3 regions of the Mesorhizobium sp. M1E.F.Ca.ET.063.01.1.1 genome follow, and region 3 is predicted to be linked to each of the others. Evidence: riboswitches for the same ligand, from Rfam matches in the RefSeq annotation. Region 3 holds a riboswitch; each other region holds the start of a gene.
What was found. Region 3 has a riboswitch for S-adenosylmethionine ahead of EOA29_RS07155 (homoserine O-acetyltransferase). Riboswitches for the same ligand answer to the same signal wherever they lie in the genome.

Region 1: it holds a riboswitch for S-adenosylmethionine, as region 3 does, so the genes downstream of both, EOA29_RS10550 (hypothetical protein) here and EOA29_RS07155 (homoserine O-acetyltransferase) in region 3, are expected to answer to the same signal.
Region 2: it holds a riboswitch for S-adenosylmethionine, as region 3 does, so the genes downstream of both, EOA29_RS04405 (O-succinylhomoserine sulfhydrylase) here and EOA29_RS07155 (homoserine O-acetyltransferase) in region 3, are expected to answer to the same signal.

Annotation. Positions count from the first base shown of each region.
Region 1 is NZ_RZSC01000098.1:713-10,261, forward strand. It holds gene EOA29_RS10540 (hypothetical protein) at 1-105, opposite strand, end outside; gene EOA29_RS10545 (selenium-binding protein SBP56-related protein) at 130-1,530, opposite strand; SAM-I-IV-variant riboswitch at 2,034-2,131, shown strand; gene EOA29_RS10550 (hypothetical protein) at 2,170-2,742, shown strand; gene EOA29_RS10555 (hypothetical protein) at 2,756-2,998, shown strand; gene EOA29_RS10560 (hypothetical protein) at 3,250-3,852, shown strand; gene EOA29_RS10565 (hypothetical protein) at 4,084-4,683, opposite strand; gene EOA29_RS10570 (hypothetical protein) at 4,782-5,663, shown strand; gene EOA29_RS10575 (HipA family kinase) at 5,852-6,649, shown strand; gene EOA29_RS10580 (hypothetical protein) at 6,763-7,569, shown strand; gene EOA29_RS10585 (hypothetical protein) at 7,883-8,350, shown strand; gene EOA29_RS10590 (hypothetical protein) at 8,684-9,037, shown strand; gene EOA29_RS10595 (alpha/beta fold hydrolase) at 9,331-9,549, shown strand, end outside.
Region 2 is NZ_RZSC01000026.1:5,476-15,024, reverse strand. It holds gene EOA29_RS04425 (alkaline phosphatase family protein) at 1-526, shown strand, start outside; gene EOA29_RS04420 (IS4 family transposase) at 582-1,871, opposite strand; gene EOA29_RS04415 (ABC transporter substrate-binding protein) at 2,231-2,998, opposite strand; gene EOA29_RS04410 (2'-deoxycytidine 5'-triphosphate deaminase) at 3,092-4,186, opposite strand; SAM riboswitch at 4,333-4,410, shown strand; gene EOA29_RS04405 (O-succinylhomoserine sulfhydrylase) at 4,485-5,672, shown strand; gene EOA29_RS04400 (ceramide glucosyltransferase) at 5,711-6,856, opposite strand; gene apaG (Co2+/Mg2+ efflux protein ApaG) at 7,081-7,473, shown strand; gene EOA29_RS04390 (Hsp33 family molecular chaperone) at 7,691-8,722, opposite strand; gene argF (ornithine carbamoyltransferase) at 8,831-9,549, opposite strand, start outside.
Region 3 is NZ_RZSC01000054.1:2,485-12,033, forward strand. It holds gene metW (methionine biosynthesis protein MetW) at 1-485, opposite strand, end outside; gene EOA29_RS07155 (homoserine O-acetyltransferase) at 577-1,746, opposite strand; SAM riboswitch at 1,839-1,916, opposite strand; gene EOA29_RS07160 (hypothetical protein) at 2,072-2,326, shown strand; gene EOA29_RS07165 (hypothetical protein) at 2,323-2,754, shown strand; gene hisC (histidinol-phosphate transaminase) at 2,953-4,056, shown strand; gene EOA29_RS07175 (prephenate/arogenate dehydrogenase family protein) at 4,063-5,001, shown strand; gene EOA29_RS07180 (sugar kinase) at 5,005-5,952, opposite strand; gene EOA29_RS07185 (DUF2125 domain-containing protein) at 5,961-6,959, opposite strand; gene EOA29_RS07190 (gamma-glutamylcyclotransferase) at 7,082-7,618, shown strand; gene EOA29_RS07195 (aldo/keto reductase) at 7,741-8,688, shown strand; gene EOA29_RS07200 (LysE family translocator) at 9,018-9,549, shown strand, end outside.

The DNA.
Region 1 (9,549 bases), on a different contig from region 3:
TCCGGCCGAGACGGCCAACGGCCACCCCATGCCGGGATTGACGCCGTGATAGATGCCGCTGGCGATGACGGCCAGCCAGAGACCGGCCGTAGTCCAATCGCTCATCGCTTCATTTGCCCGAGCCGTCGGTCACACCGACGGATAGCAGAATGAATCCGTCGAGCAATCGCCGCCTTCCAGACGAATCTGGTGCGCGCGATACCCCTCGGGGAACTCGACATAAAAGTCCTTGTCCAGAGTGATGCCACCGTTCTCGCCGACATCGGCCTTAACCATGGCTGCCGGGATGCCCCCGGGATAGAACTGGTCGTCCCAGGTCGAATAGAGCGAGTTGGTCCAGTAAATGCGTTTGCCGTCGCGGCTGATCTCGACCATCTGTGGTCCGCCCCTGTAATCGCCGCCGCCGGGATGCCTGGTCTTGCGCGTGATGCCGCCAATATGGACGGACCCTGCAAGCCTGGGCTTCATCGGATCAGTCACATCATATTGGCGCATCTCGCCGGTGCCCCAGCAGGATACGTAGAGGAAGCGGTCGTCGAGCGACAGGTCGATGTCGGTTACCAGCGGCGGGACCGCCTCGAAGCCCTGCAGAAGCGGCGGCAGGTCATCCTTCGCGGCTGCCTCGGGCGGAATGGTCGCCGTCTTTTCGCAATGGAATTTGCCGTCCTCGCGCCACCATGTCCAGATCGATCCCTCGAGGTTTGTCGTGTCAACGACCACTCCGATGAAACCGTATTCCTTTACCGGGTCATGGGCCGGGCGGACTTCCAGTGCCATCTGGTGATTAGCTCCCAGATCAATGGTCTGCACGTTCCTGCGTTCACGCAAATTCCAGAAATGCACCCGGTGTCCGTATTTGTTCGACAGGAGATCTTCCGGGACAATGCCCTTCTCGAACTGCGGCGGAAGTGCCCACTCGCTCGACACCATGTAGTCGCGTGGCAGGTTCCACCAGAAATCATACTGCTTGTCCTGTGGCCCGCGATCGATCTCATAGCGCCCGAGGACATCGAACGTCTGGCAATCCATGACAAAGATGCCGGGAGGTCCGTCGGTGCCGTCAGGGCCGCCGCCGCCGAGCGTCGAGACATAAATACCTTCCGGACCGCAGTGAATCGTATGAGGCCTGGAGTATCCGGTCTTGGCAAACACTTCTTCCGGCTCGATGACCTTGTGGATCTTGGCCTTGGTCGGTCCGCCCTTGGTGTCTATCACGTAGATGCGCGAGGATCGCATGCCGGGAATGATCAGAAAGCGGCGCTCGAGAAACGGGTGACCGTTCAGCGGCGAAAGGGCCGAAGAGCAGGCGTTCCAGCCGAAATGGTGAAACTCGTCGCCCTTGTTCGGCATGATCACGCTATGGACGACCTTGCCGTAGTCCTTTGACTGCGGGTTAACGTCAACTATTGCTAGTCCATCAGGCTGGGAGAAGTCGGCGCTCAACATCAAAGTGTAGGCAAAGCTTTCGACGGGCGCCTGCATCGCGAGCTTGGCAGTCGCGTGGAAAGTCGGGTCTGGCCGTATAGTCATTGTCGTCCTCCCTGGGCGGGTTAAGCAGCCCGACAATCAGGGGCACGACCTGTGATGTGCTAGGATGCCCGCTGAAGATGTCGGGGCGCCTTGTTTTTCGCACGCTATTTTCGTGCGGCTTTTTGAAGAGTCTCACGGATCCTGTTGAACTGCAATCTCGACCTGTTTCACCGCACACCTCTGTGAGCGACGAGCGCGTTGCCCGCCCACCAGACTGGATAGGCGAGCCCCGGCAATATCAAGATAAGTGGGCAGCGCACGGTCAAGCTACGCTATGTCGGAATGGCTGCATCTGGCGCATGGCCGTCATTCGTGCTGGTCCCAGCGGGCGACAGCTCACCACCCATCTCGGCCATTGGCGGCAGCCAGCCGATAGAGTTTTGACCACCAGGAATGCCAGCGTATGAGATCGCCGCAGCGGGGCGGCTGATGTTGCCGTCGATGCCTCCGGCCTCCACCACGAGGAGAAAGCTTGCCGAAGTACAATCGCTTTGTTAGACCAAGCCCTGCATCCAGAGAGGGCCTCGGCCCCGCCAACCAGCCTTGACCGGCAACGGTGGCATGACGATGTGGCCCTCAACAGGCAACAGTAGGTCGCCAGCCCTCCAGATACGTGTGAAACCATGGAGGGCTTTTTTCGTGTTGACGAGGCGAGGTTTTCTGATCGGGGCGGGCGGCCTGCTCACGGCTGCATTCGCAAAGGACGCTCAATCCTTCGTTCGCCGGACGGCACAACCCCTGCTCGCCAAACCGGTGGCGGTGGCCGAGACGATGTATTGGTATGACGGCGGAGAGCAGGGCTACCTGCTCACAATCGGTCCGTGGGGCTTCTGCCCGCCGCCGCCGACCTGGCGCGAGTTCTTCACCAGAGAAAGCGTCGGATACCGGACAGAACCCGAAATTCACGCCATCTGGGAGGAGTATGGGATCGGCCCAAAGGACTACGATGACCCGGTTGACGGGTGGTTCTGGGAAACCCGCTTCGATCTTGAGAAAGGTCCGTGCGCAAGGGCCTACCGCCTGCTGACGAAGCTCGATCTTGGTCCAAGACTCGTGCGCGGGACCGATGACCCGCATTTGGTGTTCCGCGACGGTGACGCCGCCAACGGCGACAGCCGGTGGGTCGATGCAAGGGACAAACTCACGCTTTCCCTCCTGCAGGCTCGGCTGATCGATCTGCAGCTCCCGATCCGCCTTGCAGAAGGGATTTGAGGGAATGTCCGGCATGATCGACGACGACCCCGCGCCGACCGACAACGCGCAGATGGCTGAGGGTGGCCCGCAGGAGCCAATCGAGCCTTACAGGTGCCGTTATTGCGGCTGGATGACCACGGTGTCGAACGAGGCGGCGGCGCGCCTGTGTATGCGGTGTGTCCGGTTCGAGGGCGATGTGCATCCGGCGGTGACCGGAGCACGGATCGCGGCGCACAACGCGCTCATCCTAGGCATGGTCAAGAAGAGGGGCTGAAGGCAGGGCAACTGCCATTGCCCCAACGCGGCGGGTTTCCCGGAGACCGGGGGCCATGCGAATTGGGGCCCCTGGCTTGGGACCCCTGACCTCTTTCCTTCTCTGAATATATGTACCTCGCGACAAGTTTTTGGATGCGAAGCTAACGACCTGAACAAGCCTCGCCGATATAAATCTGCAAACCAAATGGTTCGTTGAAGGGCTTTGCAATTGGTAGAACAAGCAGCAGAGCCGGGTGGCGGGAGTTGGCGATGGCGATGCGATTGCGTTTTCTTGTGACTTGTTTGGCTGCAATGATCACCTCAGCACAAGTTCGTGCTGCTGAGGTGGAAACGGCCCTCTGGAAGAACGTTGGAAATTGGAGCGTATACGTTGATCGTTCCATCCAATTTCAATGCTTCGTAACCACTCTTTATGAGGACTACACTATTTTCCGCTTTGGCTTTCTGCAACCGGGTTCAAGTGCGGCCCTTTACCTTGCAATTGGTAACTTAAATTGGACATCAATTGAAGAAGGGAAGGGCTACGATCTAATCCTGCAGGTCGACAATGAAGCTGGCTGGCGATCACCAGCTACAGGAATGAGGTTTGGCACACTGCCGGCTCTCGCCATCGGCACCAATGAGCCGGGCTTCGTTGAGCAACTGATGCGGAAACACTCTTTGCGTGTCTTTTTCAACGGTCGGCAGGTTCTTAACCTTAGTCTTCGGGGCTCGAATGCTGCTCTGAGGGAGATGGGAGCATGCCAAAATGCGGTTGATGCCTCCTTGGGCGCGAACCGCAACTCTCAACCCAAAGACCCTTTCACTGGAGTTGGCGATCCAGCGCCGAAGAAGGACCCGTTTGATCTATAGTGATTTGGAGGGGTCTCAGGGCATGGTCACGGGACAAGCAGGATGCAGGGCAGGCGGCTCTCACTCCGATGTGGCGGCACCCGAGCAGGGAACGGCCTGATGCCTGGTGGCACAGCCTCGCTGAGGTCAAGCGGCTGGCCGAGGGGAAGGTGCTGAGCGTCGACCGGCCTCGCTCTGGCGACGTCTACGGCAGCCGGGTAAGTCGCCGGGTAATGGGAGGTTATATGCATCCTAATTGCGGCTCTCGATGAACAGGCCGAAGAACTCTTTTATGTTCGTTGCAAATGCATTGGACATACCCTGCACGAGCTCGGTTTCGGACCCCCCGGCCCCGATTACATCTTTGTCCCAAAGCACCAGATCGCCGGCTCGTGGCTTGACGTCGAGCGTGCCTTCTCGACCGCCTTGCTCGACGGCATTGGAATAGAAGGAGGTGGCCTCAAGCCTCATATAGATTGCGCTCGGTGTGCCGCGTGCAGCCCGGATCGTCGTTTCAAGGATGATGGAGCGGGTTTGTTTCACCTTGAATGAAACTCGGCCCCAGGGTTCACCACTCAGATCTTGGAACGGGATCTTCGCACTTGCGGCCAGCAGGCGTGCCTCGGCGGACGCGCTGGCGCAAAGCTGTTTCTGCATGGCGTCGCTATCATCATCTGGCACGCACATGAAGATGATGCCTGCCCACTCACTGAACTGCTGACGATTAAACTCCTGCTCGAGGTCCTGCGCCCAAGCGCTCGCAAACAGGATCGGCCACGAAACCGCCGCCACAAAAAAGAGCGGCGGAATTCGGACAGGATGCCTGCATATTGCACAAAGCGAGCGCCTCATGCTCAAACCTTTGTGGTTGTTCCAATACCGAACAAGTAATACGAAATGTTACGGCAACGCGAGTCGTTTCTATGTTGCGTGTGCACGGGAGCGGGACCATGATCTTCGGAAAGAGCGCGAACAAAATCACAAAGCGTTACAGCGAATACGACGACAGCCCGAAGTGGACACTCCTCGACAATTTCAACATCCAGGAAGAGGAAAAAGGCGACGGAAGCCGACCATTCGTTCGAAAATGCCTACCGAAGCGCCTCCGCGTCACGCTGACCAGTGTGCAGGTCATCAACTCTTTCGACTGGAAAAAAGATTTAGACGAGACCACTGCATCGCGTGGCTACGACAGCAGGTCCAGGATCGAGTTCGACGGAACTTTCGACGAGAGGATCACCGTCTTCACGATGGAGAGCGGCGCAGTCGAGACGTTTTCCGAATTCAAGAGTGGCTCGATCTGCCCAACCACCAGGGACGAGATCGGCGGCAAGAGAAACGCCACCCTGACAGACGGTATCTTTAGTGCCGGAGGCAGGGGTCCAAAAGTCCCGGACGGCGGGCTGATGGAGGGCGAGCCCGGTCGCATAAATCATTTCCCGGAGGAACACTCCCTCTTGATAGCCCTGCTTGTAGATGAAGTAGTGTTCGACAAGCTTGTGAACATCGTCAGCCGAGCGGCGTCGATCCAACTAACCCTGCTTTGCGAGTTGTTTGAGGGCGAAGTTTCCGCAGCGCTTTCAGGGCCTGGCCAAAGCGAATACGGGCTTTTGCTGAGCGAGGGCAAACATTACGCTCGCGCTCGGCTCGACGGAATTACCGTGTTCGGCAATAAGCCGGCGCTCGTCGAATACCGCTACCAACCATCCGATCCGGACGAAGCGCATATTTCCCTGGAACAAAGCGTCGCCTCGCTCGACCACCGCCTGCAACACATACTATGGGCGCTGATCGCCATAGCTGCGCTTCTTGTGATGATCATCCTCCGATAAAGGCGTCTTCAAGAGCGACCGCAACCACCGTAGGCGACCAATCCCGTCGGACGCCTCATTCGCGGAGGCGCCCCAGCCTGCCACCTGCTCGTCGGCAGGCGACCTGACGAATTTCAATTGCCACACCGCACCTTTGCGGTTTAGCTGCGCCCTGACGATAGGATCAAAATCCTTCGTTGGGGGGATGCATGGCAGAAATCAAGTTTGCGACCGTGTTGCTTGGCGCGTTAGGATTCAAGGAAGGCAACGTCAACGAGACTTTTCGCGGACAGGTCCTGCTTGAGGGCGACGTTATTAAGCAGGCAATCATCAAGGACCTCGATCTGATCCAGCTTTGCAACGAATTGCTGGCATTCTGCTTGGCGCGCCATGTCGGCTTACCGATCCCGGATAGTTTCTTGGGGCTGGTGCGCCCCGGCGTCTTGTCCGTCGCCAAGGCCCCGAGGCTCCCTGACGATTCCCGGTTGGTCTTTGTCAGCACCGATGTGAAGGTGCCGAATGTCACGTTTCGCCTGCGCACATCGACACCACAAGGGCAGCAAGCAATCATCGACCAGATTTCCAAATGGGCGGATTTGGGAAAACTGTATGCGTTCGACGCATGGATCGCCAACATCGACCGGCATCACGGCAACCTTCTATTTGGCAACCCAGGAGATGCTTGGCTGATCGATCACGGGCATTGTTTCACCGGCCCTGCATGGGGACCAGGCGATCTGGACCCCGCTAAGGAATTTGCCAGCCGGTTGTCCGAATGGATGACACCATTCCTGACCTTGGAGCAGAAGCACGATCGGCGCGCCGAGGCGCAGGCCGTAGAGGCTGCGCTTTCCGGTTTCGATGCAGCAGAATCTGCGAAGTCCAGTCGTGTGGCGGACCTTATGCCGATGGATTATGTCGAGGCGCTGAAACAGTTTCTGGCGCAGCGTAGTGCTAAGATCACTTTCCATGCCAGCAAAGCCCTGAACGTGCCGGTGATGCTATGAGCCTTCGACTGGACACAAGCCACTTTCCATTGCTCGGGCAAAGCGTCCGTGCTCATTGGGCGCCCATCCTGCTCGAACCGATTTCAGGGTCATATGAGCGATTTGTCGTGGGGGTGGCTGCCGCCAATGCCACTGGCTTTCACGTCGAACTGGCAAACGCCCCCGAGAAGTTGCGGTGCTTCTATGGCGACGATGCCGACACCGTTTTGAGGGTCATCGAGTTGGCCGGCGTGTGCTTGAAGGAGGATCTGGCCGCGAGATCAGTTGAGGCGTTGTTTGCACCCGACCCGCCCGTTTCCGGTATTACCCTCGGGAAATGCAGCGAGGCCGAAGGTATCAGCTTGCGGATGTTGGCTCAAAGCTGGATGGCGGCACTTTCGTCCCTGTATTCCTCCACCAACGAACAGGATCTACCGCAGCCGCTAATGCTGGCCGAAGAAGATACCGAGGGGCAGCGAGTAGGCGACCGCCTGCCGTTTTTGGTCTGCGATTTCGTGAAATCCCAGCGGGAGGGCTTCGGTCAGTATTTTAGTGCCGATCTTCGGGAGGGGCGCGCGCGCCGGGCGAAAGGCGGGAGCCATCGCGTTGTCATAGACTATGCTGGGCCAAAGCTGGTTGCCAACTTCGGGACACTGAAAGCGGGTGCCATCACCAACTCTGTCCACCTGATCAAGCGGCGCCTTTGGGACTTGAAGGTGGAGCGTGACCGGGAGCCACACAACGCCTTGTCGCGGGCGCATGAGATGATCTTGCACAGGCCTCCGAAGGATGACCCTCAAGTTTCCGAGCAGCAGCAGGCAAATATCGGCGATGCGCTTGAAGATCTTGAGCAACAGGCCGACCAAGAGGAACTGCGCCTGCTGGCACTCGACACGGTTCAGGCAATCGGCCAGCGCGTTCTCCACTATGAACTGGCATGACCGCTGCCACGGTGCGTCGAGCGCATCGACACCTTGCGACCGAGCCGGGGCGGATGGCCGATTCGGGAATTTTGGGGTTTGCAATCGGCCACAGCGGGCCGCTGGAGCGTTTTGGAGGTTGGGGCGCAGTTGGCTTGAAGCTGCCCGGCGTCCGATCCTTGCAACGCTCCGCGAGGGCAGCGGATTTCATCCTGCTCGGCGCTGATGCAGTTGCGAGTCGCCTTGAAGTACGATTTTGGGTGCAAAGCGCGCGAAGTTTCGGCGGCAATCAAAGCTGGCTTGGGCGAGTAAACGGCGGCCAGGGAAACGGGAGATGGGCAAGGTAGTCGTGGCGGCTGCGGCCGTAGTGATAGCGGGCTCGGCATTGGCGCAGGAGGTCGAGTGGACGCCGGCCTATCTGGGATGCACGTTCACGCAAACGGTGTTCTCGTCGCACAGCGAATTGCCGTGGATGGCGGGCAAGGACGAGGTGCTGAAGCCTGGCTCGGAGGCGTTCGAGATGGCTTTTGCCGCCATCGATCTGGTCGGCGGGCGGGCGCAGTTGATTGGCAACCAGGGAACTGCGACGGTCGTGGCCGGCCGGGGCGCGTTCGACAGCATGGTGTTTCTGGAGTGGATGCCTTTGGGTAATGCGAACTTGACGACCGTGTTTGCGCCGGGGAAGGACGGCATCATACGCGCGGTCACGTCGCGGCATATCGCAGACCCGCTGCAAGCGGGTGGCTACACGGCCACACAGATGCTGGGGACGTGCAAGGATCATCTCGGCAAGGCGCCGTGATTGACCGGGCAGGGAAAGTGATGGCAACGCAGATGTGGCAGATCTGGTATGAGCGGCGGGGCTACCTTGGTGGGCATTATTAACCTGCTTAAACTTCTCCACCGGCGCCTCGACAAAATCGAAGAACGCTTGGGCATCGGCGTTTAGGCACTCCTCCCTCCGGGGGCAGGCCCGAAGGGGTGGCTTTCTGAGGCCCCATCCATATGTACGCGCTTTGCCGCTCGAATGGTCCACTGACCGCATTGTCAGCAGACAGCGTCCGACCATCTCTGCGCCCTCCTGTGGTGGTGCTATGGTACTCCGGCACGATCGGCAGCGAGGAGGACAAAATCCATGCCCGCGATCACCCGCCGTAATCTTCTCGCGCTGACCGGTGCGGCGGTTGCCGTCAAGCCGGCGTCCGCTGCCGTAAGGGCTTCGCCGGAGCTTCAGGCACTGATCCGAGCCCATGAGGCGGCCTACGCCGCGTTCCACCATGTTGTTCATCGAGCGGGGAGCAGCAGGGAGGATCGCGAGCGGGCCGACGGGATCGAGCAGGAGGCGCTGCTGGCCGTTTGCTCCTATCGTGCGATAGGCCGAGATGACCGCCGGGCCAAAGCGCAATATCTGCTTGCCGTCGAAGCGCGTGGCGAACTCGATCTGCAAGAGCATATGCAGGCCATCTTGCACTCGATGATGCAAAGCTGATCCCGGCTCGACCAACGCATCTCCACGACCAAGACATCGCCATGGACGAACGGCCTGCGCCGCTATTTCGTCGGGTTTGATGGTGGCCTGCTCCTGATCCGTCCGACGACGCGCTGAAGGCTGCCGGGTGACAGAGTTTAGAATGGCGTTCAACTGCCTTTCTCTGAGACCCCTTGAGCGATGCCTCCGCGCACGCAGTATACCAAAAGCGGCAATGTATCAGTCGCGTACCAGGTTCTTGGTGACGGGCCGATCGACCTCGTCTTCGCTCAGGGGTGGCTGTAACGTCGAATATGCTTGATCCAGACTACGCGCGCCTGATCACCCGACTTGCGACATTCTCGCGGCTGATCCGCTTCGACAGGCGCGGCACGGGTATGTCCGACCGCGACGTCAGGTGCTCGGCGCTGGAAGAACGGGTCGACGACATTCGTGCAGTCATGGACGCCGCAGGTTCAGAAAGGGCGGCCCTGCTCGGCGTCTCCGAGGGCGGCAGCATGTGCGCGATGTTT
Region 2 (9,549 bases), on a different contig from region 3:
CTCCCATCCGTTCGACCTCGTCGAGGACATGGAGTTCGACGAGCCCGGCGGGCCGATCACGCATGGCCGTTTCCACACCATGACCGGCTACAATCTCAGGAACCAGATGACGCCGAGCGACGTCGACCTGTTCGCGACGCTGACCATGCTCACCAGGCGCCACGGCATCGACTACGGCATCCTGCACACCTGCACGCTGGACTCCATGGGTCATCGCTTCGGCCATGACTGCCACGAGATGGACCACGCCTGCTACGCGATGGACGGCATGCTCGCCGCCTTCCTGCCCGGCTGGCGCCAGGCCGGCTACGAGGTGATCGTCACCGCCGACCACGGCCAGACGAACCGCGGCCATCACGGCGGCCACGACGACGAGATGCAGGATTTCGCGCTCTATTATTTCGGCCCGGGCAAAGGTCCCGAGGCCGATACGCTGCTCGACCAGCTGCAGCTCGCGCCGACGGTGCTGAGCCGGCTCGGTGTGGAAGTTCCGGCGACGATGAAGGCGAAGCCGTTTTTGGAGTGAATCGCCGTCCCCTTCTCCCCTTGTGGGCTAGCGTGCGCACACATTTGCTTCGGGCTCATTTTTGCGAGGCCAGAACGAAGCCGTGTGTGATGGCGTTGAAGCGTCTGAGGCCGTGGGTGAAGGTGATGGGCCCTGGCGGGCGTTCCTTTTCGTAGCCGTTCCAGCCTCCGAGCCTGGCGATACACCAGGCGGCCCAGGCGAGCGTGTGCGTGGGGTGCGGGTTCTTCTGCTTTTGGGTCTTGCCTTCGAGCTTGGCGATGAGCACTTCCAGGACGGTGATCTCGGTGGGATCGAAGAGGTGTGCGGCCTGGAAGCGCTGGCCCGGCGAACCACGCCCGTGTACGAGTTGCATGACCTTGGTGGCGACGACCAGAGCGGGGGCGGCCAGACGTTCGAGTGCATCGCCGTCGGCGATGAGACTTTCCTCCAGATCGATGGCCTGCGACTTCACGGTCCGAAACAGCTGTTCGACGCTCCAACGCGAGCGATACAGGTCGACGATGCGGCAGGCATCGGCGAGCGTTTCGACGCTGTGGGTGGTCAACAGCCGCCAGATCACCGCGTCCTTGGCCGAAGGTGGATCGATCTCACGCACTTCCACCATGTTGAGCGTGAGTTCGCGCGGATCGCGGCTGTCGGCGCCAAGGCGGGGCTGGCGCAAGCTCACCGCGGTGAAGCGAACGGCCAGTTCGACGGTGCGGGCCGGCCGGCCGGGTCGGGCCTGCAGTTCGAAGGCAATGCGGCCGGCTTCCGGCGTCTTGGCGATCGCGCCGAACAGGCGCTCGCCCCGCGTGCCCAAGGCCCGATCCCGTACAGCGCGGATGAGCACATGGGTGCGCTCGTCGGGCAGCCTTGCAAACACTTCGTAGATGTCGGCCTCGCGGTCGCCGATCACCGTCATCTGCGGCGCGTCGGTCAGCGCCTGGCATGCCGCCTTGGCGGTGCCGATCCACTTGTGGCTTTCCTTGGCTTCGATCGGCAGCGCCTGGTAGTCATCCGCCTTCTCTGCCTCGCGCCGCCAGATCGTGGCGCCTGCAAGGCCAAGGACCGAGCCGTCCACGGCATCCACGGCCAACGCCGGATGCACGAACAGCCCGATATCGGTGCCATTGCCGACACGACCGAGGCCGCGCTTGCGCGAAGCCTTGGCTTCATAGTTGATCTCGCTGCTGTCCTCGATGATCAGCACGTGGCGGCCGGCGGCCAGTTCGGCGGTTCGCGCCGCCGCCGTGCGGATGATCTCTTGCGTGCTCACGTGGCGATTGCGAAACAGGCGTGTGAATGCGACCTTCTCGGCGCGCGTGTCGGCCAGCCGGCGCATGCCCGTGCTGACACGCGCAAACATGCGCTCCAGAACCATGCTCCCCTTTTTTGCAGGCGCAGGTCGCCGAAGTAGCCAAGCAACGAAGCCATCGTCGAAACCTCCAGAATCAACAATGGCGGCTACAGAATCACATACAATTCAACCGCTTCAAGCCATTTTCCGACGGCGCCTCTTCACGCTTGACCACAGCACGAAGCAAATGTGTGCGCACGCTAGCCCCTTGTGGGAGAAGGTGGATTGGCGCGTAAGCGCCGAGACGGATGAGGGGTGTTCCAGCGAAGCGAAGCGTTGGCGTTCCCTGGAACACCCCTCATCCGACCTCGCTTCGCGAGGCCACCTTCCACAGGGGGGAGAAGGTAAGGCGCGCGGCAGCTTCAACCTCAATAAATATCGAAGTCGAAATACTTGGCCTGGATCTTCTTGTAGGTGCCGTCTGCGACGATGGCGTCGATCGCCGCGTTCAGCCTGTCGCGCAGTGCCGTGTCCTCCAGGCGCACGGCGATGCCGGCCTCGGTCTCGGTGCCCTTGACGTCGCCGACCAGCTTGCAGCAGCCGTCGCTCGCCTTCTTCAGCCAGTCGACTAGCACGAACTTGTCCGAGATGACGGCGTCGAGGCGGCCATTCTGGAGATCGGTGATCGCCTCCTCCTGGGTCGGGTAGAGCTTGGCCTCAGCGCCGGCCTTGCCATAGGCGTCCTGGGCATAGTCGGCCTGGGTGGTCGAGGCCTGGGCGCCGACCGTCTTGCCGGCCAATGCGGCCGGATCGGTGGATGTGAGAGGGCTGTCCTTCGGGGCAACCAGCGCAAGCGGCGTGGTGTAGTATTTGTGGGTGAAGGCGACCTGCTTCTTGCGCTCCTCGGTGATGCTCATCGAGGCGATGATGGCGTCGAACTTCTTGGCCTGCAGCGCCGGAATGATGCCGTCCCAGTCCTGGGTGACGATCTCGCATTCGACCTTCATCTGCGCGCAGAGCGCATTGGCGATGTCGATGTCGAAGCCCTCGACCTTGCCGTCAGGGGTGATGGTGTTGAACGGCGGATAGGCGCCCTCGGTGCCGATCTTGATCTTTTCCGCTGCGATCGCGGAACCGGCGCCAAGCGCCAGCACGGCGGCCGCCGCTGCCGATACGATCCATCTGGATATCTGCATTTTCGTTCTCCCTCAGTCAGGTTCTGGAGCCGGTGAAGCGCAGCCAAGCATGGCGCGCGAGGCTGAGCAAGCACAGCCTGATCGCAGCGCGGATCAGCGCGCCGCGCGAAAATGCTTGGAGAGCTTCAGCCCCTGCGCCTGGTAGTTGGAGCCGAGATCGCTGCCGTAGAGCGCCCGCGGCCGCTTCAGCATGTGCTCGTAGACCAGGCGCCCGACGATCTGGCCGTGATCGAGGATGAACGGCACCTCGTGGCTGCGCACTTCGAGCACTGCCCGGCTGCCGCTGCCGCCGGCGGCGGAATGGCCGAAGCCCGGGTCGAAGAAGCCAGCATAGTGGACGCGGAACTCGCCAACCAGCGGATCGAAAGGCGTCATCTCGGCGGCATAGAGCGGCGGCACATGCACCGCTTCCCGGCTGACCAGGATGTAGAATTCGTCCGGGTCGAGGACCAGCTCGCCGGCGCCGCTCTTGTAGATCGGCTCCCAGAAATCGACGACGTCCTGCGCGGCGCGTTTGTCGACATCGACGAGGCCGGTGTGATGCTTGCCGCGATAGCCGACCAGACCGTCCTTGTCGCCGTCGAGGTCGATGGAGAGCGCGATGCCGCCGCCGGAAATGTTGGGCGGCTCGGTGGCGACCAGCATCTCGGCCCGGTGAAGCTCGCGCAGTTCTTTCTCCGACAGCACCGCGTTGCCGATGCGGAAGCGGATCTGCGACAGGCGCGAGCCGGCGCGCACGACGATCGGGAAAGTGCGCGGGCTGACCTCGAGATAGAGCGGGCCATGGTAACCGGCGGCGATCTTGTCGAACTCATGGCCGCGGTCGGTCATGACGCGCGTGAAAATGTCCAGCCGTCCGGTCGAGCTCTTCGGGTTGGCCGAAGCGGACACTTGCGCCGGCAGCGCCAGGCTTTCGAGCAGCGGCACGATGTAGACGCAGCCTGTTTCCAGCACCGCGCCCTCTGCGAGGCTGAACTCATGCAGCTTCAGCCGGTCGAGCTTGTCGGCCACCAGATGATCGGGGCCGGGCAGGAAGGAGGCGCGCACGCGGAAGGCCGTGTCGCCCAGCCTGAGATCGAGGCTGGCAGGCTGGATCTGGTTGGTGTCGAGCGCGCGCGGCGACTTCAGCGCACCCGATTGGAACAGCGCCGCGATGTCCTGGTCCGGAAGAATGCCTGTCTGCCGCAAGGTCTGGCTCCGATCGAAGGCCGGGCAAGTGCGTGGTTCTTTTGCAGGCTCTTGCCGCAAAACCGCAAACGGTCTGCGGTATCTGCCTGGTACAAACCTCTTAATCAAGCCGGCAATTGACGCAAGCGCGGCGCGGGTCTAAAGGGTCGTTATCCCGTGGTGATTTGGCCGGTCGGCTTGCAGCCACGTTAAACAAGTCGCTAAAGGACCGTTGGCCGCAAGGCCGTATGGACCGGTTGCGACATCGCGGCCGGTTTTTTTTGTGTTTGGACTGTTCTTTGCGAGTGGAATTAGGGCGATGAGCAAAACGCGCGATTGGAAACCTCAGACGGCACTCGTGCATGGCGGGACGCTGCGTTCCGGCTTCGGCGAGACCGCCGAGGCGATGTATCTCACCCAGGGCTATGTCTATGAAACGGCCCAGGCGGCCGAAGCCCGTTTCAAGGGCGAGGAGCCCGGCTTCATCTATTCGCGCTACGCCAACCCGACGGTCGACATGTTCGAGAAGCGCATGTGCGCGCTGGAAGGCGCGGAAGACGCCCGCGCCACCGCCTCCGGCATGGCGGCGGTCAGCGCGGCGCTGCTGTGCAGCGTCAAGGCCGGCGACCACATCGTGGCGGCCCGCGCGCTGTTCGGCTCCTGCCGCTGGGTGGTCGAGACGCTGGCGCCCAGATACGGCATCGAAGCGACGCTGGTCGACGGCACCGACATCGCCAATTGGGAAAAGGCGGTCAGGCCGAACACCAAGCTGTTCTTCCTGGAAAGCCCGACCAATCCGACGCTGGAGGTGGTCGACATAGCCGCGGTCGCCGCTTTAGCCAATTCGATCGGCGCGCGGCTGGTCGTCGACAATGTCTTTGCAACGCCGCTGCAGCAGAAGCCCTTGCAGCTCGGCGCTCACATCGTCGTCTACTCGGCGACCAAGCATATCGACGGACAGGGCCGTTGTCTGGGCGGCGTCATCCTGTCGGACAAGAAGTGGATCGACGAGAACCTGCACGACTATTTCCGCCACACCGGCCCGAGCCTGTCGCCCTTCAACGCCTGGACGCTGCTCAAGGGCCTGGAGACGCTGCCGCTGCGTGTGCGCCAGCAGACCGAGAGCGCCGGCAAGATCGCCGATTTCCTGGCCGGCCGGCCGGAGATCGCCCGCGTCATCTATCCGGGGCGGGCCGACCATCCGCAGGCCGATATCGTCAAAAAGCAGATGTCGGGCGGCTCGACGCTGATCTGTCTCGACGTCAAGGGCGGCAAGCAGGCGGCCTTCGCGTTCCAGAACGCGCTCGACATCGTGCTGATCTCCAACAATCTCGGCGACGCCAAGAGCCTCATCACCCATCCGGCGACGACGACGCACAAGAACCTGAGCGACGAGGCGCGCGCCGAACTCGGCATCGGGCCTGGCACGCTCAGGCTGTCGGTCGGCCTCGAGGATACGGACGATCTGCTGGCCGACGTCGAACAGGCGCTGAAAGCGGCAAAGTAGCGGATTGCAGGCTGATGACGAGATCGCCTGGGCGCGGCTCAGGCGATCTCCTCCAGCTCGGTCATCGCCTTGGTGCGGATGGTCATGGCGTTGCCGCGCCACTCGACCGCGCCGCCCAGCCAGCCGCGCGCCCAGATGGCGGGAAGCATCAGGTCGCGCACGATCATCGCAGTGACGCTGCGCGGCGACAGGTACCAGCCCTTGGACCAGGCGAGCAGGCATTCCGGCACATAGGCGATCGCCAGCACGCAAAGCGCCGCGGTGGGGAGGCTGACACCGGCGCTTGCCGCCGCGACCAGCGCGAAAATCAGCGGCACAACCACGCCGGTCAGGACTTCGGGCGCGAAGAACAGCGGGAAGGTGACTCGGCGCAGCCGCGCCCAGCGCGCCTGGCGCGACCAGATTTCGGCAAGCCGGCGCTGGCCGAGCGGCTGCTCGAAGGGCGAGGCGACGAGATTGACGCGCAGTCCCAGGCCGTTGATCAGCTTGGTCGCGGCCGCGTCCTCGGCGATCTCGGCGGCCAAAGCCTGGATACCGCCATTTGCGTCGAGCATCGGCTTGTTCCACAGCATGCTCTTGCCCTGCGCGAAGCCAAGGCCAAGCGCTTCGCCGGCGTACTGCCAGCGCGCCTGCAGCGTGTTGAGGAAGGCGCATTCGACTTCGGCCCAGAAGCCGTCCGGCCGCGAGCCGATCGGCGTCGAGCAGACGAGTCCGGTATCTGGCCGCCAGGCCGCCATCAGATGCTGGACATAGTCTTTGGGCATCAGCACGTTGGAATCGGCAAGGACCACCCAATCGTGCCGGGCCGCCTGCCAGCCCTTGACGCAGTTGTTGAGCTTGGGGTTGGCGCTGATCCTGTCATCGCCGACGAACAGCCGCGCCGGGACTTTGGGATGACGCCCTATGGCGGCATTGATCAGCTTGACCACGGGGTCTTCTACGTTGGCGACGCAGAAGATCAGCTCATAGCGCGGCCAGTCGAGCGAAAAGGCGCGCTCGAGCGTCTCCTCGGTGAACGGCTCGACGCCGCGTGACGGCACGACGATGGAGACCGGCGGCTGCTTGCCGGCGGGCGTAGGGATGACGCGAGGCGCCTTCAGCCGCGACGAGGCGAGCAGGATGCTGGCGAGATTGGAGAAAAGAAGGGCTGACGAGGCAAAGGCGGCTGCGAAACTCAGTTCCATGGAGATCTTGTCACTCCGGACAGGCCGCCCGCGGCCGTTTCATCAGTCGACAGCGCGCGGCCGAGTCGCTCGCACGGTTTGCGCACACCAACATTGTCATGTGTCACTTAAATGACATTGTTTATCTGCACGTGCGTCGGAAGGTCGGCAGGTCAGACGGCGCTTCGTTGCTAAAACCGCGGAGAGCGACAAATTATTTCCTGCCGCGGCAACCGGAGTGGCCCATGTATCGCGCCGTGACGCGCAACATCGAAGTGCAGGTCAGGCCGTTCTATCTGGAGGATCGTTCCGATCCGGCCGAGAACCGCTATGTGTGGGGCTATCAGGTAACGATCGACAACCGGTCGAACGAGTTCGTGCAGCTTCTGTCGCGCTACTGGCACATCACCGACGGGCGCGGCCGCGTCGAGGAAGTGCGCGGCGCGGGCGTCGTCGGCGACCAGCCGGAGCTCAACCCCGGCGACAGCTATCAGTACACGTCGGGATGCCCGCTCTCGACGCCATCCGGCATCATGGTCGGCCACTACACGATGCGCAACGGGCGCGGCGAGACGTTCGATGTCGCCATCCCCGCCTTCTCCCTCGACATGCCTGGGACAAGGCGTACGGTGAACTAGGGCAGTCGGGCGATTGGCGAAATCCTCCGCGACGGCATCTTTCTCCCCGTCACTATACGGGGAGAAATGCCTGGCAGGGCAATGAGGGGCAGCGCCAAGCTTTTGAGATTTTCTTTCGAACAGAGCGAGGGGCGCTGGTACGGCCAATGCAGGCGCCGCCCCTCATCCGCCTGCCGGCACCTTCTCCCCGTATTGTGACGGGGAGAAGGAAGGGCATTCACTCGGCCGCGAAATCCGCCGGATCGAAGTCGTACTGCGTCGAGCAGAACTCGCAGGCGACGTGGATACCGCCATCCTCGGTGCTTTGCTCTATCTCCTCGGCCGAAAAGCCTTCGAGGATGCCGCGGATCTTGTCGCGCGAGCAGGAGCACTGGTCGGCGACAGGAACGCTGCGGAAGACGCGCACGCCGTGCTCGTGGAACAGCCGGTAGAGCAGCCGTTCGGCGCCCACCGTAGGGTCGATCAGCTCCGTCGGCTCGATGGTGCCGAGCAGCGCCAGCAATTCCTGCCAGGAATTGTCGGCCGGCTCGTGCGCCACGTCGCGCGGATCGCCGTCGCCGCCCGAAATGTCGGGCACGCGCATGCGCTCCGGGGACTGCGGCAGGAACTGCGCCAGGATGCCGCCGGCGCGCCATTGCTCGCGCGCGCCGCCGGGGCCCGGCGTCACCAGCTTGGCCACCGACATCCTCAGATCGGTCGGGATCTGCTCCGACTGGCGGAAATAGGTGCGCGCGGCGTCTTCGAGCGATGTGCCGTCGAGCTGGACGATGCCCTGATAGCGCTGCGTGTGCGCGCCCTGATCGATGGTCAGCGCCAACACGCCATTGCCGAGCAGTTTCTCCTGCGAGATCTCGCCTGAGGCGGCCAGCGCCTGCAGCCGGTCTGCGTCGAAACGCGCATAGGCGCGCAGCGCATCCGGCGTGGTGAAGTCCGCCACCAGCATGTCGACCGGCCCGTCGGTGCGGGTCTGCAGGATGAACTTGCCCTCGAACTTCAGCGAGGTGCCGAGCAGCACGGTCAGCACGCAAGCTTCAGCCAAGAGGCGAGCGACCGGCTCGGGATAGTCGTGGCGACTCAAAATCGCGTCGAGCATCGGCCCGAGCTGCACGGTGCGGCCGCGCACGTCCAGCGGCGCGACCTCGTAGGGGACGACATGGTCGTCGCCGGCATAGCCGAATTCACCGAGTCTGGGTTGATGTTCAGCCAAAGGACGGGTTTCCAACATGACAAAGCTCCAGGGCGCGGCCATGCCGCCCCACGGGCCGCATGCGTCCAAGCGCGTTCGATTTCAGTGATGGCCCGCAAATAGGCATCACGTATCCCCAGATCAAGTTGGCCCGGATCAAGCCAGCCCCGGTCAAGCGCCCAGGCACCAGGCCAGCACCGCCTTCTGGGCGTGCAGCCGGTTCTCGGCCTCGTCGAACACCACCGAATGCGGTCCGTCGATCACCTCGTCGGTGACCTCCTCGCCGCGATGCGCCGGCAGGCAATGCATGAAGAGCGCGTCGGACTTCGCTCTGGCCATAAGCGCGGCATTGACTTGATAGGGCAGGAAGACGTTGTGGCCGCGGGCGCGATGCTCCTGGCCCATCGACACCCAGCTGTCGGTGACGACGCAATCCGCCTGGTCGACCGCCTCTTCGGCCGAGCGCGCGAACCTGACCTTGCCGCCATTGGCCTTCGACCAGTCGACATATTTCTCGAACGGCTCGCTGCCCTCCGGCACCGCGACGTTGAGATTGAAGCGGAACCGCGCCGAGGCTTCCAGCAGCGAGTGCAGCACATTGTTGCCGTCGCCGGTCCAGGCAAAGGTCTTGCCGGCCACCGGACCGCGATGCTCCTCGAAGGTCATGATGTCGGCCATCAGCTGGCAGGGATGGGTGTCGTCGGTCAGCCCGTTGATGACCGGAACGGTCGCGTTCTGGGTGAGCTCCAGCAGCCGGTCATGCGAGGTGGTGCGGATCATGATGGCGTCGACATAGCGCGACAGCACCTTGGCGGTGTCGGCGATGGTTTCGGAACGGCCGAGTTGCATCTCGGTGCCGGTCAGCATGATGGTCTCGCCACCGAGCTGGC
Region 3 (9,549 bases):
CACAGATTGACGAAGTCGCGGATGGTGCAGAAGTGGATGTTCGGCGTGTCGTACCAGGAATAGGGCAGGTCCTTGGTGACCGGCATCCGGCCCTTGATCAGCAGCGAGAAGCGCACCCGCCAGTGGCCGAAATTGGGGAAGGAGACGATGGCGCGGTTGCCGATCCGGAGCAGCTCGTCGAGCACCAGCTTTGGATTGCGGGTCGCCTGCAGGGTCTGCGACAGCACGACGAAATCGAAGCCCTTGTCGGGGTAGAATCCGAGATCCTTGTCGGCATCGCCCTGGATGACGCTGAGGCCGCGCGCCACGCATTCATTGACGCCGCGCTGCGACAGTTCCATGCCGCGGCCGTCGACCTGCTTGGTCTCCTGCAACAGCTCCAGAAGCACGCCGTCGCCCGAGCCGACATCGAGGACGCGCGAATTCGGCGGAATGAGATTGCTGACGACGTCGAGATCGACGCGCTGGGCGCGGTTGACGCTCATGGGCACACTTCCGATCTTTGTTTTGATGCATGTCGCTCTCCCAAAACCGCTGCGCACTTTTGGGTGAGATGCATCAGGGATCGCGAGCCGCTCACAGGCTGAGCCCCCTGGCGCGGGCTGCGGAGGCAATGAAGCCGTGGATGGCCGCGAACAGTTCCGGCTCGTCGAGCAGGAAGGCGTCGTGGCCGCGATCGGTCTCGATCTCGACGAAGGAGACGGAGGCGCCGGCAGCATTGAGCGCATGGACGACCGAGCGGCTCTCTCCCGTCGGGAACAGCCAGTCGCTTGTGAAGGACACAAGACAAAAGCGTGTCTTGGTGCCGCCGAAGGCATCGGCCAGGCGCCCGCCATGGTCGGCGGCGAGGTCGAAATAGTCCATCGCGCGGGTCAGATAGAGATAGGAGTTGGCGTCGAAACGATCGACGAAGGTCATGCCCTGATGGCGCAGATAGCTTTCGATCTGGAAATCGGCGTCGAAACCGAAGGTCAGCGCCTCGCGGTCCTGCAGGTTGCGGCCGAATTTGCGATGCAGCGCTGCTTCCGAGAGGTAAGTGATATGCGCCGCCATGCGCGCCACGGCGAGCCCCTTTTCCGGGCGCCTGCCGAAATCGAGATATTTGCCGCCGTGCCAGTCCGGATCGGCCATGACCGCCTGCCGCCCGACCTCGTGGAAGGCGATGTTCTGCGAGGAATGGCGGGCGCCGGTGGCGATCGGCAGCGCCGAGAACACGCGCTCCGAATGGCTGGCGGCCCATTCCAGCACCTGCATGCCGCCCATCGAGCCGCCAAGCACGCAAAACAGCTTCTCGATGCCGAAATGGTCGACCAGCATGAGCTGCGCGCGCACCATGTCGCGGATGGTGATGATCGGCAGGTCGAGGCCATAAGGCCTGCCTGTCGCCGGATCGGTCGAGGCGGGGCCGGTGGAGCCGAGGCAGCCGCCGATGACGTTGGAGCAGATGACGAAAAAACGGTTGGTGTCGATGATCTTGCCGGGACCGATCAGCACCTCCCACCAGCCCGGCTTGCCGGTCACCGGATTGGTGTTGGCGACATGCTGGTCGCCGGTCAGCGCGTGGCAGACGAGGATGGCGTTGGAACGGGCGTCGTTGAGCGTGCCGTAGGTCTGGTAAGCGATCTGGAAGGGCGACAGCACCGTGCCCGCATCGAGCTTCAGCGGCTTGTCGGGGCCGAGCTGCAAAACCGGGCTCGACGGATGGTCGGCCTCGTTGTTGGTCCTTGCAGCGCGCTGAGCGGCCATCCCATTCCCCATCCAGTCCGCATCGACTTCACAGATGCGGTGTCCGGCCGGCAGCGGACAACAAAAAACCGGCTTGCCTTCGCAAAGCCGGTTACAGGTTGCAAACGGCCCTTTAGCGAATTGTTTAACGTGGCTGCAAGCCGACCGGCCAAATCACCACGGAAGTTCATTGCTCTTCTACGTCTGCGGAATACGAACGTCAACGGCAGCGGTATGGCGCGCCAATCTTGCGTAATTTGCGCAGATTACATATAATAGGTTAGCGGCTATCTGCACGATCTATTTCGGTCGCTTGACCGCTCTCTGGCATCAGATGGAGGCAGACATGCCACGCAACACCGCAGTTCCAGCGAGCGATTTCGCCCGAAATTTCGCGAAGTATCAGGACGAAGCCATCGCCAAGAAGGTCATCAATGTGACCAGTCATGGCCGGATTGTCGGGGCGTATCTCTCTGCCGCCGAATTCGAGCACTACGAATTGCTGAAGCGCCGCGAGCGCGAAATCCTGATCGTGGGCGAGTTGGATGAGGACACGATCGCCTCCATCGAGACTGCCGAATATGGCGTGGAGCCGAAGTGACGCTGCCGGTTCCAAGGCCGGGTCTCGTCATTCGCTATAGTTTTCTTTGGAGCACTGAACACGACCGTGGCGATGTCGAAGGTGCTAAGGATCGCCCTTGCGCGATCGTTGTCGCCACGCCCCGTGAGGCGGATGGTCACATCCGCACGATAGTGGCACCGATTACGCATCGCCCGCCATCCGATAGTTCCGCATCGATCGAGATTCCGCCGGCGGTATGTCGGACCCTTGGCCTCGACGGCGGCCGGCATTGGCTGCGCCTTGATGAATTGAACCGTTTCCTTTGGCCCGGCTATGATGTTCGACAGCGTTCCGATGGCAGCTATGCCTATGGAATGCTACCGCCGGCTTTGTTCGACCAACTGCGCCGTGGAATCCTGCAACTCCAGCAGGCGCGCAAAGCCCGGGTTGTCAGCCGCGACGATTGACGCCGGTACTTGGCTAAAAGCGCATCGCGCTGAAACGGATACACGCGCTACGCTTTAAGCCTTTGTTTTTGATGCATGTCGTTGTCTCAGAACCGCTGCACACTTTTGGGCGACATGCGGCAGACCTCTCGACATTGCCAGTCACGGCCTGTATTCCCGCTGCGGCCCAGAATAAGGCCTTCTCGACGGATTTGTGACATGAAGCAGGATCAGCCACGTCCGACGCCCCGCGCGGGTATCATGGACATCGAGGCCTATGTGCCGGGAAAGAGCACCGCGCCCGCCGGCGTGACGAAGGTCTACAAGCTGTCGTCCAACGAGAATCCGCTCGGGCCCTCGCCGAAGGCGATCGAGGCCGCGCGCGAGGTGGCGGCGAAGCTCGACGTCTATCCCGACGGCTCCGCCCGCCGGCTGCGCGAGGCGATCGCCGAGGTGCATGGCCTCAACCCGGCAAACATCATTTGCTCGAACGGCTCCGACGAGATCCTGGGCCTCCTGGCGCAGACATATCTGGCGCCCGGAGACGAAGCCGTGTTCACCGAACATGCCTTCATGGTCTACAAGATCTACATCCAGGCGGCGGGCGCCAAGCCGGTGGCGGTCAAGGAAACCGACGAGCGCGCCGACGTCAACGCGATCCTGGCCGCCGTCACGCCGCGTACGAAAATCGTATTCCTTGCCAACCCCAACAATCCGACCGGCACCTATGTGCCGTTCCAGGAGGTGCGCCGGCTGCACGCGGCGCTGCCGAAGAACGTGCTTCTGGTGCTCGACGCGGCCTATGCCGAATATGTGCGGCGCAACGACTACGAAGCCGGCATCGAGCTGGCGGGCAGTTCCGAGAACGTCGTCATGACCCGCACCTTCTCCAAGCTCGGCCTCGGCGGCGCGCGCATCGGCTGGATGTATGGGCCGGCGCATATCGTCGACGCGATCAATCGGGTGCGCGGTCCCTTCAACGTCAACGCGACCGCGATCGAGGCGGGGATCGCGGCGATCCGTGACCGCGCCCATGTCGAGCGCAGCGTGGCACACAACGAGAAATGGCTGGCCTGGGTCAGCGAACAGGTGACCCTGCTCGGGCTGCGCGTGACGCCCAGCGTCGGCAATTTCGTGCTGATCCATTTTCCCGACGACAAGAGGCATTCGGCGGCGGCCGCGGACGACTATCTGAGCGCGCGCGGCTATATCCTGCGCCGCGTCACCGGCTACGGCTTTCCCAACGCGCTGCGCATGAGCATCGGCACCGAAGAGGCCAACCGCGGCGTCGTCGAAGCGCTGACGACTTTCCTGAAAAGCTAGAGCACCATGACATCACCGATGTTCGAAAGAATAGCGCTGGTCGGCATCGGCCTGATCGGCTCGTCGCTCGCCCGCGTCATCCGGCGCGAGGGCCTGGGGCGCCATATCGCCATCGCGACGCGCAGCAAGTCGACCCTCAAGCGAGCCGAGGAACTCGGTCTCGGCGATTCCTACACGACCGAGGCCAAGGAAGCGGCGCGCGACGCCGATCTCGTCATCGTCTCGGTGCCGGTCGGATCGTCCGGCGCGGTCGCCGCCGAGATCGCGCCGGCACTGAAGAAGGGCGCGATCCTCACCGACGTCGGCTCGACCAAGGCCTCGGTGATCGCGCAGATCGAGCCGCATGTGCCGGAGGGCGTGCATTTCATCCCCGGCCATCCGCTGGCCGGCACGGAAAAATCGGGGCCGGATGCCGGCTTCGCCGATCTTTTCGACAACCGCTGGTGCATCTTCACGCCGCTGCCGGGCACCGACCCGGAGGCGCTGGAGAAGCTGTCGGAGTTCTGGCGGCGCTGCGGCTCCAACATCGACACGATGGACCCGCAGCATCACGACATGACCTTGGCCATCGTCTCGCATCTGCCGCACATCATCGCCTACAACATCGTCGGCACCGCCGACGACCTGGAATCGGTGACCAAGACGGAAGTCATCAAATATTCCGCTTCCGGCTTCCGCGACTTCACCCGTCTGGCGGCCTCCGACCCGACCATGTGGCGCGACGTGTGCCTGCACAACAAGGACGCGATCCTGGAGATGCTGGCGCGCTTCTCGGAGGATCTGGCCTCGCTGCAGCGGGCGATCCGCTGGGGCGACGGCGAAAAACTGTTCGACCTCTTCACCCGCACGCGCGCCATCCGCCGCTCGATCATCGAGGCCGGCCAGGACATCGACGTGCCGGATTTCGGACGCCAGGCGGTCGAGCACCCCGACATCAAAACCTGAATCTCAGCAGCCTTCACGGCTCTGTTGCGCTGGCGGCCGGTGGGCCGCCATCATCGCCAGCGTTTCGGCCCGGTCAGGGGCGCCGAGCCGGCCGCCGAAACGCAGGCATTTGAGCGCGGCGGCGGCGCTGGCAAAGCGCAGCGCCTTTTCGGGCGGCATCGCTTCGGCAAGGCCGACGGCAAAAGCACCGTGGAAGACGTCGCCGGCGGCCAGCGTGTCGACAGCCTTGACCTTCGGCGCCTCGACATGTCGGACGCGGCCGCTTTCCCGGTCATGCCACCAGGTTCCGGCAGCGCCTCCGGTCACCGCGACAAAGGCGTCGGTGCGCGAAGCAAGATCGGCGCAGGCGCTTTCCGGGTCGAGCGCGTGGCCGCAGACGATGCGCGCCGCAGGTTCCGAGGCGACGATATGCGAGGCTAAAGGTAAGAGCCGCTCCAGCACCTCGACCGGTGCTGTATCGGCGTCGAGGATCGCCGGACAACCCGCGTCCCGGGCTGCCGTCAAGGCAAGTGCGGCGGCGCCCGGCCAGCGCACATCCACCAGCACGGCGTCGAAGGCGGAAAGATCGGCAAGCGGCAGCGTGTTTGGGTCGGCCTGAGCTTGTCCGTCGTAGAACGGCACGATCATGCGCTCGCCATGGGCATCGACCAGGATCGCGGCCAGCGCCGAGCGCGCGCCGGCGACGCGGCGGACCAGGCTACAGTCGACGCCTTCCGCCTCGATCTCGGCAATCAACCGGTCGCCGACTGCATCGTCTCCCGCGCTCGCCCAAAGCGACACGTGGGCGCCGAGGCGATGCGCGGCGCAGGCGGCGCTCGTCGCCATGCCGGAGGCGATCTGGACGCCGTCGCTGGCGATGAACTTGCCCTGATGCGTGGGAAGCTGGTCGACGCGCAGGATCGTGTCGAGGGTGAATGCGCCGACGCTGAGCAGTTTGACCGGGCCCGCCATTGCAGTCCTTAATCGACCGGCTTGATCTTGCCGAGCGGGATGAAGCCGAGCGAAGCCTTGCCCTTGACGACCTTGAGCGGCATGGACGGCTCGCTGCCGAGCATGGCAATGCCGGCAAAGCCCTGCTCGATCTCGCTTTTATGCTCGGGAATGGCGCCGGCAAGGATGGCCGCCACCGCCTTGGGGTCCTTGAGCTTGATCGTGAGATTAGCGTCGATCAGGCCTTCGGCGTCGACAGAGATTGGCCCGGACACCGTCAGGCGCGCCGTCCCCGACGACAGGTCGAGCTTGGCGATGTCGACCGACTGGCCGCGCAGGCTTTTCGGCGGCGCCGCGATCAGCGCGACGCCATTCTTCACTGTCGCCTCGCCGCCGCCGTCAAGCGCCGGCAGCGCTCGCCCGCCGATCGCGTCGGCGTCGATCTCGAGATCGGCGAAACTGCCGGTATAGGTCACATCCTGGCCCTTGGGTTCCAACTGCCCGGCGGCCCTTGCCGCATAGAACAGCTCGGCCGGATCGGAATCATCTGCCGGGTCGGTCTGGCCCGACAATCCTTCGGCCTGCAGCGAAACGCGTCGGGGCAGGGGCCAGGACAGCCTGACCGTCGCGTGCAGCTTGTCCCAGTCGATCCAAAGCGGCGGCATGCCTGGCGCCAAGGTTCTGAGTGGTCCCCTGACATCGGCCGCCGGCGACAATGGCTGCGTGATCTGGGCGACGGCATTGAAGTTGCCGGTGGAGGCGGCGATGTTCTTGGCGTCATCCTGATAGGCCAGGCTGTCGCAGGAGACAGTGAAGCTCAGCGGATAACCGCTGACGGCAAGGTTGGCGCAGCCGGCGGCGATGCCTTTGGCCTCGAGTTTAGCCGATGCCTGGTCGGCCTCGGTCTTGACCCGGCCGGCGAGGTAGAACCAGCCGGCGCTGTAGAGCGCGAACAGCACCAGGATGAACGCGGCAAGCCAGAACAGCCGGCGGCGAGGTTTGCGCGATCGCTCGTCACTTGACGTCATGCTGCGGCTCTCGTTACCCCTCGTGCAGCGAGCGGGCTGTTAATTCCACGCACAACAGCGGGGACAGAAGAAGCACCTTACTGGTGCGATGTCGTCACTCGAGTGCGATCAGGCTTGGCGATATGGGCGATTTTTGGGTTTTTGGCTATGGGTCGCTGATCTGGCGGCCGGGATTCGCACATGTCGAGACGCGGCGCGCCCGTCTTTACGGCTATCGCCGGTCGCTTTGCGTCTATTCCTTCGTGCATCGCGGCACGCGTGAAAGACCGGGCCTGGTGCTGGGCCTCGACCGAGGCGGCTCCTGCATCGGCCTCGCCTTTCGCGTGCCCGGCGACTTGCGGAACGAAGTGCTTTCCTATCTGCGCGAACGCGAGCTGGTGACCAACGTCTATCTCGAACGCATGCTCGATGTCCGGCTCGATGGGAACGCGGCGGGAGGAGGCCGAACGGTCGAGGCGGTCGCCTACATCGTCGATCGCGCGCATGAGCAATATGCCGGCGGCCTCGACGCCAGCCATGCCGCGGCAGTCGTGCGCGGCGCCGTCGGTCAATCGGGCAGGAACGAAGACTATGTCTTGAGCACGCTCGAACACCTGGAGGCGCTTGGCATTCGCGACCACTGGCTGGAGCAGGTGGGGCGGCGGGTAGCGCCTTCGTGACGGCCTGGCCCGATCAAAAAGCAAAACCATGCCTTTGACCTCGGCAGGGCACGACCTAGCTTATCGGCAATCCATTCCCCCCTTGGGCGTTCCGGCCCATCCCAGCATCACGGAGATCAATCTTGCAGAAACGCCGTCTCGGTCACACCGACCTTTCCATCGCGCCGCTGGTTCTGGGGGGCAACGTGTTCGGCTGGACCGCCGACGAGAAGACGTCCTTCGACCTCCTCGACCGCTTTGCCGAGGCCGGCTTCAATGCCGTCGACACCGCCGACGCCTATTCGCGCTGGGCTCCGGGCAACAAGGGCGGCGAATCCGAAACCATCATCGGCAACTGGATGAAGAGCCGCGGCAACCGCGACAGAATAGTCGTCATCACCAAGGTCGGTTCCGACATGGGGCAGGGCAGGCGGGATTTGTCCGCGGCCTATATCGAGAAGGCGGTCGATCAATCGCTGAAGCGGCTGCAGACCGATGTCATCGACCTCTATTTGTCGCATTGGCCGGACCCGGCCACGCCTTACGAGGAAACGCTCGGCGCCTATCAGCGCCTGCTCGAAAAGGGCAAGATCCGCTATCCGGGCTGCTCCAACCTCGATGCCGGGCAATTGCGCGCGGCGCTCGACGTCGCCAGCTTGCGGGGCCTGCCTCGTTATGAGGTGCTGCAGCCCGAATACAATTTGTACGACCGCTCCTCGCTGGACGGCGCGCTGCTCGACCTCTGCAAGGCGGAGGGCCTGGGCGTCATCACCTATTTCAGCCTCGCCAAGGGGTTCCTGAGCGGCAAATACCGCGGCAAGGCCGATCTCGGCCAGAGCGAGCGCGGCGAAGACGTGGCCGAATATCTCAACGAGCGCGGCATGCGCATCCTCTCCGCGCTCGATGCCGCGGCCGGGCGCCACTCGGCCAAGCAGGCGGAAGTGGCGCTTGCCTGGATCATGGCGCGCCCAGGCATCACCGCGCCGATCGCCAGCGCCACGACATCCGCCCAGATGGACAGCCTGATCCGCGCCGCGTCGCTCAAGCTTTCCGCCGATGACATCGCCGCGCTCGACCGGGCCAGCGCCTAAGGCGTGCTGATATTCAGGTGATGCCGGCCTGCAAATGCCGGCTTCCTGCGCTTCCGGCCTTCGCCGGCCGAAGCACTCGTGAGTGGTGTGGCAGTTAAGGCTACGGCCGGCGTAGGCCGGTGCTCACGTACTTCAAGTACGCTCCGCTCCGGTTCTCGGAACCCGCCCAGTTTGGTCGCTTCGCGCCCGTCTTCGACTCCGGCTCGGCCTGACCTGAATCTCAACACGCCTTAACCCTTAGGACCGTAAGGCGACGCACGATCATCCAAGACCTTGCGGGGAACCCCGCGATAATTCCTGCCGTATCGCGGCAGGAATTGGGGTTCGGCATGGCCGGAGTAAATCTGTCTGGAGCGCAGCCCTGGCAGCAATTGCTGGCTCTGGTGGTTGCGGCCGCCGTCGTCATGGGCAGTCCCGGTCCGGCGACGATCAGCGTCACCGCCATTGGGGCCGCCTTCGGGCTGCGGCGCTCGCTGCGCTACACCTCGGGCGTGGTTCTTGGTACGGTCGCCGTGCTTCTCATGGTGGCTGTCGGCCTGGTCGGCGTGCTCGCCTCGATGCCGGGGCTGACGCCTTTGCTGACAGCCGCTTCGGCCGCCTACATCCTCTACCTTGCCTTCAGGATCGCGACGGCGCCGCCGCTTGCCGAAGGAGGAAACAAGGCGGCGCGTCCCACCTTCGCTGGCGGCTTCATGCTCGCCGTCGCCAACCCGAAAGCCTATGTGGCGATCGGCGCCGTGTTCGCCGGCGCTTCGGCGCAAGGCGATGTGCTCGGCCTGCCGGCCAGGCTGCTGGTACTGGCAGCGATGATCGTCGCCATCCATGTCGTGTGGCTTCTCGCCGGAACGGTTTTCGCGCGGC